Regions from separate parts of the Staphylococcus lugdunensis genome, predicted to be linked through region 2. Evidence: riboswitches for the same ligand, from Rfam matches in the RefSeq annotation. Region 2 holds a riboswitch; each other region holds the start of a gene.
The links. Region 2 has a riboswitch for thiamine pyrophosphate ahead of AL499_RS08380 (3-oxoacyl-ACP reductase). Riboswitches for the same ligand answer to the same signal wherever they lie in the genome.
Positions count from the first base shown of each region.

Region 1: another riboswitch for thiamine pyrophosphate. It lies ahead of AL499_RS07870 (ABC transporter substrate-binding protein); the one in region 2 lies ahead of AL499_RS08380 (3-oxoacyl-ACP reductase).
Region 3: another riboswitch for thiamine pyrophosphate. It lies ahead of tenA (thiaminase II); the one in region 2 lies ahead of AL499_RS08380 (3-oxoacyl-ACP reductase).

Region 1 covers NZ_CP014022.1:1,674,383-1,677,673, forward strand. The annotation lists gene AL499_RS07865 (MFS transporter) at 1-479, shown strand, start outside; gene AL499_RS07870 (ABC transporter substrate-binding protein) at 580-1,494, opposite strand; TPP riboswitch at 1,594-1,694, opposite strand; gene AL499_RS07875 (hypothetical protein) at 1,822-2,187, shown strand; gene AL499_RS07880 (tripartite tricarboxylate transporter permease) at 2,504-2,737, opposite strand; gene AL499_RS07885 (helix-turn-helix domain-containing protein) at 2,961-3,291, shown strand, end outside.
Region 2 covers NZ_CP014022.1:1,783,051-1,786,341, reverse strand. The annotation lists gene AL499_RS08385 (SdrD B-like domain-containing protein) at 1-1,308, opposite strand, end outside; TPP riboswitch at 1,804-1,906, shown strand; gene AL499_RS08380 (3-oxoacyl-ACP reductase) at 2,030-2,779, shown strand; gene AL499_RS08375 (LLM class flavin-dependent oxidoreductase) at 2,871-3,291, shown strand, end outside.
Region 3 covers NZ_CP014022.1:2,380,504-2,383,794, reverse strand. The annotation lists gene thiM (hydroxyethylthiazole kinase) at 1-424, opposite strand, end outside; gene thiD (bifunctional hydroxymethylpyrimidine kinase/phosphomethylpyrimidine kinase) at 417-1,238, opposite strand; gene tenA (thiaminase II) at 1,243-1,920, opposite strand; TPP riboswitch at 2,007-2,110, opposite strand; gene AL499_RS11135 (transglycosylase family protein) at 2,333-3,040, opposite strand.

The DNA.
Region 1 (3,291 bases), 110 kb from region 2:
TAAACAATATATACAATATAGGTGAAGGAATATCCGGTGTATTATTTTTACCTATTACAGTTAGTGTAATATTAGGTAGTATGTTCTACAAAAGAATTTCAAAGAAGCATGAGGGTTTAATTATACTTAAATACACTGTTATTATTTTTTCAATATTTACTTTGCTATTTGGATTGTTTAATACTTTAAGTTTAATAATTTTATCATTCATCATTTTTATACTAGGACTTTTTGTCGGCCTTGTTCCTGCCTTACTATCAACTCTAATATCTCAAAGGTTCGAAAGTATCAAAGGAAAGGTTTTAGGTGTTTTTAATTTTGTAAGATATATAGGTATGACTATAGGTGCAATATTAATTGGATTGGTGCCTCAAACATTTATGCCTTATTATTTTGCAAGTGTATCTTTAGTTCTAATCTCAATATTTATATATGCTAATACAGAAATATTTAAGGAGATGTTCAATAATAAAAAGTAATTTCATTTTATAATTTTTAAAATTATAAAAAGACAAACCCCCCTTTATAAAAAGTAGGTTTGTCTACAATCAAACCCTCCCTTATAACGGGTGGTTTTGATTAGTGTCGGTGATAACGTGGGAATAATAATTCATTAGTGAAATAAAGTTGTGAATCAATGGGTTGTACGATTTTATCGTTTTCGTGTAACCATAGTTGTAAATCATTGTAATAATCGGAGCTCATTGATAAATCATTAGTAAAACAATGGGCTGTAGCTTGTATGGTTTGTTGGTTTAATGCATCATATACATCAGTGTGCGTATAAGCACAATAAATTGCAATCGCTTCATCCAAATGTTGATGAATATAATCTATAGCTTTTTTAATGACAGTGATAAAACGTGATAATTTATCATGCTGTATTTTGAGGTGTTGTGGAGAGGTAATCAATATTAATTGACAAAAATCTGGAACATTATAATCTTTAAGAGCGAAGAAATCGACATTTAAGCCACGTAATTTTGCTTCGATTATTTCGAAATTTTCAAAGATTAACGTTGCTGCGTCTGCTTTGTCCTTCTCTAATGCATCTGTATGATAAAAGCTATTGTTCACAGGAATCAAATCACCTTCCTGATATGTAGCACCATCGGCTTCAATCATTGTTTTAACAATTGCAATACCACCGGAGCCTGGTGCCCCAGGATAGGTTAAGCGTTTTCCAATAAGGTTACGTGGACGAGTTATTGCTTTATCTTTGTTGAACATGACACCACCGTTAGTGTGCAAGAATCGTGCGAAGCCAACAACATCTTTAGCGTTAGCACGATCTTCAACTAAGTGAATAGGTTCTGTTATCGCTATATCCATTTTGTTGTTTTCAATTTCAGATAGTGCATCGAAATGCGCTTCTGGCTCAATCATATGTACGTCAAGTTGTGCGTCTGCAAACCAGCCTTTTTCAATGCCAATGATCAGCGGCATATGATCTGGATTTAAAAACCATTCTAAACCAACTGTTAGTGTATCCATTATCTTTTCTCCTCCTATTAAAATAAGCATTCACGTAGCAAAAGTGAATGCTTGTGTTTAACAAGAAAAAGATTGATATCAAAAGGACTACGCATCAATGACGCACAAGGTTCACTTTCCTACGCTGGTACTAACCATCAGGTTCAAGGGTTGAAACAAAGTTTCTCTCAGCAGCGATTACTGCACCCCCAGTGATCATTTACATATACAACATAACATAACAACATAAGTAAATAAAATTGGTATATCATAATTGAATGATGCATTGATATGACCTATTCTAAAAGTGAACATATTTATAATTTTTTTAATGTTAAGAGGGTTAAAATGTTAATAAGCAATGATTACTTGTATTATTTAACTATTATCATCGAGGTGTTCATTCTTGTAATAATACTTTGGGCGTATTTGCGTCTGAGTCGACAATGGCAATCTAAGCAGCGACGTATTTTAGTGATTAGCTACCAACTTGGTTTAATGGCAGCATTTTTAATTGAATTATTAGATGCGCTACTACCAGAGAATATATTTGGAAATGTTGTATTTGATGATTTATGGGGTTTTTCTACTATGATTGGATTGATTGAACTTAAGCGCCAACATTTTACCAAAGTATGGTGGCTTATGCCGACAACATTTTTGAGTGCTGTATTATTCATTATCTTTATACTATTAGGGCCATTAGATTACTGAACATAGGAAACGAGAGCGGATAAGCATATTTAACTATTGAACAATGCTAAAGATTCACTAATTTGTGAAATAAAGTTAATAGTTAATATGTTTATTTTTTGTTTTTGTGAAGATACTGCTAGAGAAAATGAGAAAACACTTAATCTCACGTATCTTATTTAAAAGTTGTAAAGTTTGAATAAAGTAAAACGATAAGTACACATTAATTCAATCGTAAAAAACGATAACATGGAGCGTTATTTAGTACAGACTATATTATTTTATCATTTATATATATTATAATAAATTTTGTTTATTTTAGTAGCTGAAATGATGATTATTCTTTATCATGAGTATGTTTAAAACTTGGTTTTTCGTGTTTTGAGTCATTTGAAGCATGTTGGTTTTGTCGTTTAATTTGTTTGCGCTGACTTAATGAGAGAAATATTTCCATAATTCCCAGTGCAATTGCAAAGATAGATACAATATCAATACCATTAAATAAACGTACAATCCCAACGATAATTAACATAAGCCCTAGAACGAATGAGAAATTAAAGATGCTTTTCATTTATATCACCTCTTTATCAATATTGTAACTTACGATACAAGATTTTCGAATGATAGTATTTTAAATTATCATACACCGTGTTTTTATACGAATTTTTAAACGAAAAGAATATCCATACGACTATAAGTTTCTTATTTGGAAACTTTATTTCCTTGATATTGTCATATTAGAAATACAATTTAGTTCAACTGCTAGATACAATAAATGTAAGGAGTTGTTTAATATGATTAAAATTAATAAGGTTATAAAAGCGCAGCGGACTAAACTAGGATTAACGCAAGATAAATTGGCTGCATATTTAGATATCACAAAGCCAACTATTTCAAAATGGGAAAATGGTAGTTTAATGCCTGATATTCAGTTGTTACCAAAGCTTGCAAAATTATTTAATATGAGTGTGGACGAATTATTGGATTATCAAGATGTATTAACGAAAGAAGACGCTACTCATCTATGTCAACAATTGTCTAAACAATTGACTAATCATTCGTATGGGACATTTTTAACTGCAGTGAGAGAGAGTTGTCATAATAACAATAATGAGTATTCATTTT
Region 2 (3,291 bases):
ATAATCAACAATAATATTTTTATTGAAAGAAACATTTCCAATTTTTACGTCCATATTATATGATCCTTTATCATTGATGGCATTCTCTCGTTTAGCAGTTGCAGCTATTTTAAAAGATCCTTGAATATTATCATATTGGTCAACGTAATTTGTAAACGTGTAGGTTGTTTTATTCGTGTTACTATCATATTTACCTTTAGCTATAATTGCACCATTTGCATCTCTTAATTCTGTGTCCGATGATGGTAACGAAAATCCTCCAGGTCTAATATATTGTCCATAGCCTATCGTAAATGTATCTCCACTTTTAACGCTATTGTCAACGGTATAATCTGCTTTTAAAGATAAAATATCTCCAGAAGTCACCCATAATTCACGTTGACCACTAGCATTTGTATGTGCAGTTCTACCTTCCACTGCTATATCTATATTTGAAAATTTAATTTTGTCACTCACATCTTTACCTGTTGGTGTAGCTGCTGCTAATGCTCTTACTCTATAATTACTACTCAATGCACGCGTTGTTGGAGATGTTGAAGCAGCTGCAGTTACAGGAGTTGCAGGAGTTCTAACACCATAGTCAGGGTTTGTAATGTCTGCTTTTAAGGTTTCTGCCACAATTGTATTATCTAAATCTCGTTTAGAACGTGGCTTAAAAGCTTTCTTAGTAACTAGTGAAGCTTTAACTTGTTCTTTCGTTTGATGGTTCACGCCAATTTGGCTCAATTTTTTATCAGCATATTGTACATGTGTCTCATTCGTATTGGTGGATACAGCTTGGTTTGTAGCTGATGCATTTTGAGCAGCTGTTACTAACTTTTCTGAACTTTCTTGTTGTTGAATTGTCGATTTATGATTTTGATGTTGTCTAGCTTCTTTTTCTGTTGATTTGTTAGCAGTATCTTTATGCGAGACATTGTTTTGATTTGATGTTTGTAAATCTTTTGCATGCAGTGATTGATTTTCTGTTATCTGCTGGTTTGTTGAAGATGGATTTTCAGTGTGATCTATCGTTGTTTTATCTTGAGTGCTTGGTGACGTGGCGTTAGTTTGAGAAGAAACATTATTATTTGTTGTTTGTTCTGTGGTTACTGTTGTATCAGCTTGAGAACTTTCTTGTTTATCGCTATGGTTTTGAGATATGGATTGTTGTTTTTCAGCTGCCTCAGCTTCATGATGCCCTAAGAAAAGTGTGGCACCTACTAATATTGAAGCTGTACCTACTGTAAATTTTCTGATTGAATATTTGTTTAGTTTGTTTGGGATAAAATCCATGCGTTGTGACGAGTTTCTCTTTCTGTTAGTCATTCACTGACCTCCTATAGTTGGTTAAAATAGTTGTCATTGCATATCAAACTCTATTTTATTTCCTAGATGTATATGAGAATTTTGATATATAGTACAAAATAATTATAATAATACATTTTAATCTATATAATTAGAGTAATAATACAATGATATATGAATTATAACAGATTTATCACTATTTAATATTACGCATTTTAATTATATTAAATGTTTTTTAATCATAATTTCGCTTAAATATTCATTTCAAGTACAAAATGTATATTAATAGAAAGTTTATAGTTACATTATTTATCTTCTAATATAAATTTTTTATATTCTAAGAAGAGATTATTCCTCTATTTTCTCGTTACAACTTAAAAAGCCTCAACAATTAGTCATAAAATCCTACTTGCTGAAACTAATATTGTTCTTCTTTCCTTAAATGTTTACGTGATTACTAAATTAATGTATCTTGACAATGTGAATGAAAAGTTTTAAATTGAAATTAAAGTTAAATATATGCACTAGGGGTGTTTTTATAACTGAGAATAGGCGTGGCCTTAAACCCTTTGAACCTGATCTAGTTGATACTAGCGTAGGAAAGTGTGTGGAACCTAATATTAATATGTCTAATGGCCTCTTTTATTTTGAGTCCGTTATTTATGATAGTTTTACGTTGCGCAACTTTCCTAGTGAAGGTTGCGTATTTTTTTCTTTAATATTCTTTATAAGGAGGTTCACAATGGCAAAAACTGTATTAGTAACTGGAGCTAGTCGTGGCCTTGGTTCTGTTATAGCACGCACTCTAGTCGCTAAAGGATTTCAAGTTGTGATTAATTATAATCAAAGTCAAACAGCGGCCGAACAGTTAATGCAAGAGCTAGGAGCTCAAACTATTGCATTACAAGCAGATGTTCGTAATCGTGAGCAAGTGAATGCGATGGTAGCTAGTGCAATCGATCATTTTGGACATATCGATGCTGTTGTTAACAATGCATTAGTTAACTTTAAATTCGATCCTGACGCACAAAAATCCTTCAAAGATTTATCTTGGGACGATTATCAAGCACAACTAGATGGAACCTTGAAAGCAAGTTTTAATGTTATTCAAAGTGTACTACCTCAATTTATTGAGCATAAACAAGGTTCTGTAGTAAATATCGGTACAAATTTATATCAAAACCCAGTTGTTCCTTATCATGAATATACAACTGCAAAAGCGAGTATTATCGGTTTTACTAGAAATATTGCTGCTGAACTTGGTCAATATGGTATCACTGCTAATGTCGTCTCAGGGGGCTTACTTAAAACAACAGATGCCAGTGCAGTTACGACACCGGAAGTATTTGATTTAATTGCAAGTACAACACCGTTACATCAAGTTACAAGCCCGCAAGATGTTGCCAACATGGTTGTCTATCTATGTTCAGATGAAGCTAAACAAATTACAGGACAAAATATAACTGTAGATGGTGGCTTAACAATGAATTGATTGTCCATTTGAACGCCATTATTAATTTTAAGAGTTGGACACTTCTAACCCAATAATCGTTATAAATGTAGCTGTATTGGAGTGTATATATATGTATCAACAGCAACAACGTCAAATGCATATTGGCGTCTTAGTTTATGGTTGCGGTCATCATCAAGCAGCTTGGCAAATGCCTGATTCTGCAGTTGAACGGCTTGGTGATGTTTCATACTACCAAGAGTTAGCACAACTTGCTGAACGAGGTTGTTTAGATATTGTCTTTTTCGCAGACAATCAATCCTTTAATGCCAATGACTCAAGTGCAATGCCTGCCTTTTGGTTTGATCCACTCATAAATTTAACAGCCATATCACAAGTAACTCAGTACGTCGGTCTGGTCCCAACTATTTCGAGTACATTTTCGGATCCTTATACTGTTGCCAGACAATTGCTTAGTCTTGACCATATGACAGGTGGACGGGTTGGTTGGAATTTAGTAACATCGATGACTGATATAGAAGCACAAAATCATA
Region 3 (3,291 bases), 600 kb from region 2:
TGTCAAGATTGCTTGCTCCATCTGTACCTTTCATTGTTGTATTCATATCAACAAGCGTCAATACTTCAGAAGCATTTCCCTTAATAACAGAAACTTCTACTTCAGCTAAAAAACGTTCACAAAAGGTTTTGCGATATGTTGATGCCCCTACAGCTACTGGATCAAAAACAATTGGCGTTCCTTGTTTATTGGCAATTCTCCCAATCTTAATAATATCCTCTTCATTCGCTTTTGTGAGTGTACCAATATTGATTAACAATGCTTGAGCAACTTTATAAAACGCTTCTGCCTCTTCAGGTGCTTCACTCATTGCCGGACTTGCACCCATACTTAACAATCCATTAGCAGTGAAATTTTTCACAACATCATTCGTATAACAAACAATTAAAGGATTATCTTCACGTAATTTTTCTAAATTATTCATCATCTAGTCCTACTTTCTTTAAGTATGCAAAATGGTTTACTGGCCCTCTACCTTGACCTATTTCAGGTGTATATTCAATGCTTAAAGATATGAATTTCTTTGCCTTTTTCACAGCTTCATAAATTGAGCGACCTTTAGCTAATTCTGCAGCGATAACAGCAGAAAATGTACAGCCCGTACCATGCGTATGCGGAGTGTTAAAACGTTGATTTTCAAATGTATAAACATCATCTTTTGTAAACAAATAATCTTTAGCAATATTTGGGTCTTCGGAATGACCACCTTTAATTACAACACCTTTACTACCAATATCATTGATGAATATATTACCTGCCTTATAAATATTCGCTTCACTATCAATTTTAATACCTGTAATTTCTTCAGCTTCCGGAATATTCGGTGTAACAACATCAGCTAAGGGTAACAATGTTGACTGTAAATGTTTTTTAGTATCATCATCCATAAGTGAATCGCCACTTTTAGCTAACATCACTGGATCGATGACATATGGAATGTCTGCATATTTTGTAAGGTAGTCACGTACTAGTTCCATCGTGTCTTTAGTTGCAATCATGCCTGTTTTAATTGCTTGAGGTAACTCATCATCAAATACGCTATCCAATTGTTCTTTAACCCATGATGTTTCCAGATTATGAATGTGTTGAACACCTTTCGTATTTTGAGCAACGATGCTTGTAATGGCAGCCATACCATAAACACCACAAGAATGAAATGATTTTAAATCTGCCATAACGCCAGCACCACCTGAGGGATCAGTACCTGCAATTGTAAGCGCAATTTTCGGTTTATTCATGCTTTTAACCTCCAAAGTTCCATTGTTCATTCGTATATGCCATATTAAAGAAATGTCTCTCATGAATCGTACTTTGTAAAAAGCTTTCTTTAATTTGTTGTTTTTCTACGTCTGAGCTGTTTTCTGTTAATTGATCTAGCAGCTGATCAAAAACATTTATAAGTTCTCTCATTTCTGTGCTATAAAATTCAAACCATTTAGATAAATTTGTAGCTTTGTTTAATTCAGGGTCTTCTATTGCTCTTAATGCAATCACTTCATAAACATATGGACAAGGTGCCATAGCTGCAATTGCATAGGCCGCATTTTCATGCGTATAAGCATGATAATACATATGTTTAATATAATGATCTCCACTTGGCGGCCAAACCTTTTCTTTAATAATTTCTTCATACGGCTCGTTTATATAATCCGCCAATATTTCATGTGCTTCAACTTCCCCTTCAGTTAAAAACTCAATTTGTTCAACAAGAAATTTAATACTTTCAATATCAGTAACTTTAGGAATAAGTAATGCGTATATATTCATAAATTCTTTTAAATAGGATGCGTCAGCTCTTAAATACTGTCTGATTGCTTCTTTAGAAATTGTTCCCTTTAATAAGTCTTGTATGAAACCATCTTGATAAATTTCATCAATAATTGGTTGTGATGCTTGTTTAATTTCATCTGAAAATTTCACTTGTATTGCCTCCCAGTATAAGTCTTTAAAAAATAAAAACTACATTTCAACGTAGAAATGTAGTTCATCCCAAACAATATAATGGCAGATTATTGTTGCTACTTTCCTACGTTGGTTCTAACCAAATCAGGTTATAAGGGTCTGACTAATTTCGTCATCTCAGCCAATAAAGGCTCCCCTAGTAGTTTCCTATTACATTTAACATATCAAAGCCAAACTCATTAATCAAATGTAAAGCAACCATGTCATACCTCTAGATACATATCATCATATTCATTTTTAAATGTGTTAACTTCAAATACAAAATTTAATTATTGAAGACAGTCAAAATAATAGCTGATATATCTTTTAATATAAATAGAACCCACCTCATGATTATGAAGTGAGTTCAGAATTTAATTTAGGTTGGGCCCTAAGCTGTTGTCCAGTGGCCTGCACCTTCTGTATCATATAATTTTTGTGCTGCAGCATCTTGAACATGTTCTGGAGCATTAGCTGGTGACACACCTTTATATTCAGATGGCGCTACATGATTCCATGTTGACTGCATAAATTGATATTTACCTGCTGCACCAGATGATGGATTAACTGCATGAATATCTCCACCAGATTCACGTTGTGCTATTGCTTTCAAGTGACTGTTAACATTAACTGATGAATGACTTGAAGCTTGGCTTGCTGAACTTGACTGACTATGAGATGTTGCTTGTGTTTGTGGTTGTTGTGTTGATTCGCTTTGAGGTGCTTGCTCAGTTTGAGCTGGCTGAGCTGATGTTGATTGTTGAGTTGCAGCACCTTGAGATGATGACATTGTTCCTTGTTGAGCTTGTGAATTCATTGTTGTATCATCAGCTGCACCATTTGATGGATAGTATTGCCATTCAAAATAAGTACCATCAGAAGCAAAGTGATAAGTAGTCCCTTCATAATTGAATGTAAAATCATACGCTCCTGATTGTACAGGCTTTTCATTTAATGATTGATCATTTGATTGTGCTAATTGTGCTAACTCAGCTTTAGTATTGACATTTAATTCACTCGCATCTGCATCATGACCTGCATTTCCTGCTACTAAACCTAAGCCTACTGCTAGAGATGATGCAATAATTGTTTTTTTCATAATTATATATCCTCCTAAATTTGAGTTCATTTCATATTTAAATTTACAATTCATAATGTAACATCCATAAAAAATAAGCAGGTTACAGTGAAATAAAAATAACTGGTAAAAATTTACAAAGACATTACAAAAACAAAGAAATAATTATACATACCAAATACGTAAAAAATACTTTGATGCAGGACTAAAAAATCTATAAATTCCAATTACCTGTGTAATATTTTGAAATTTGTCAGATTATTGTGTGAGTT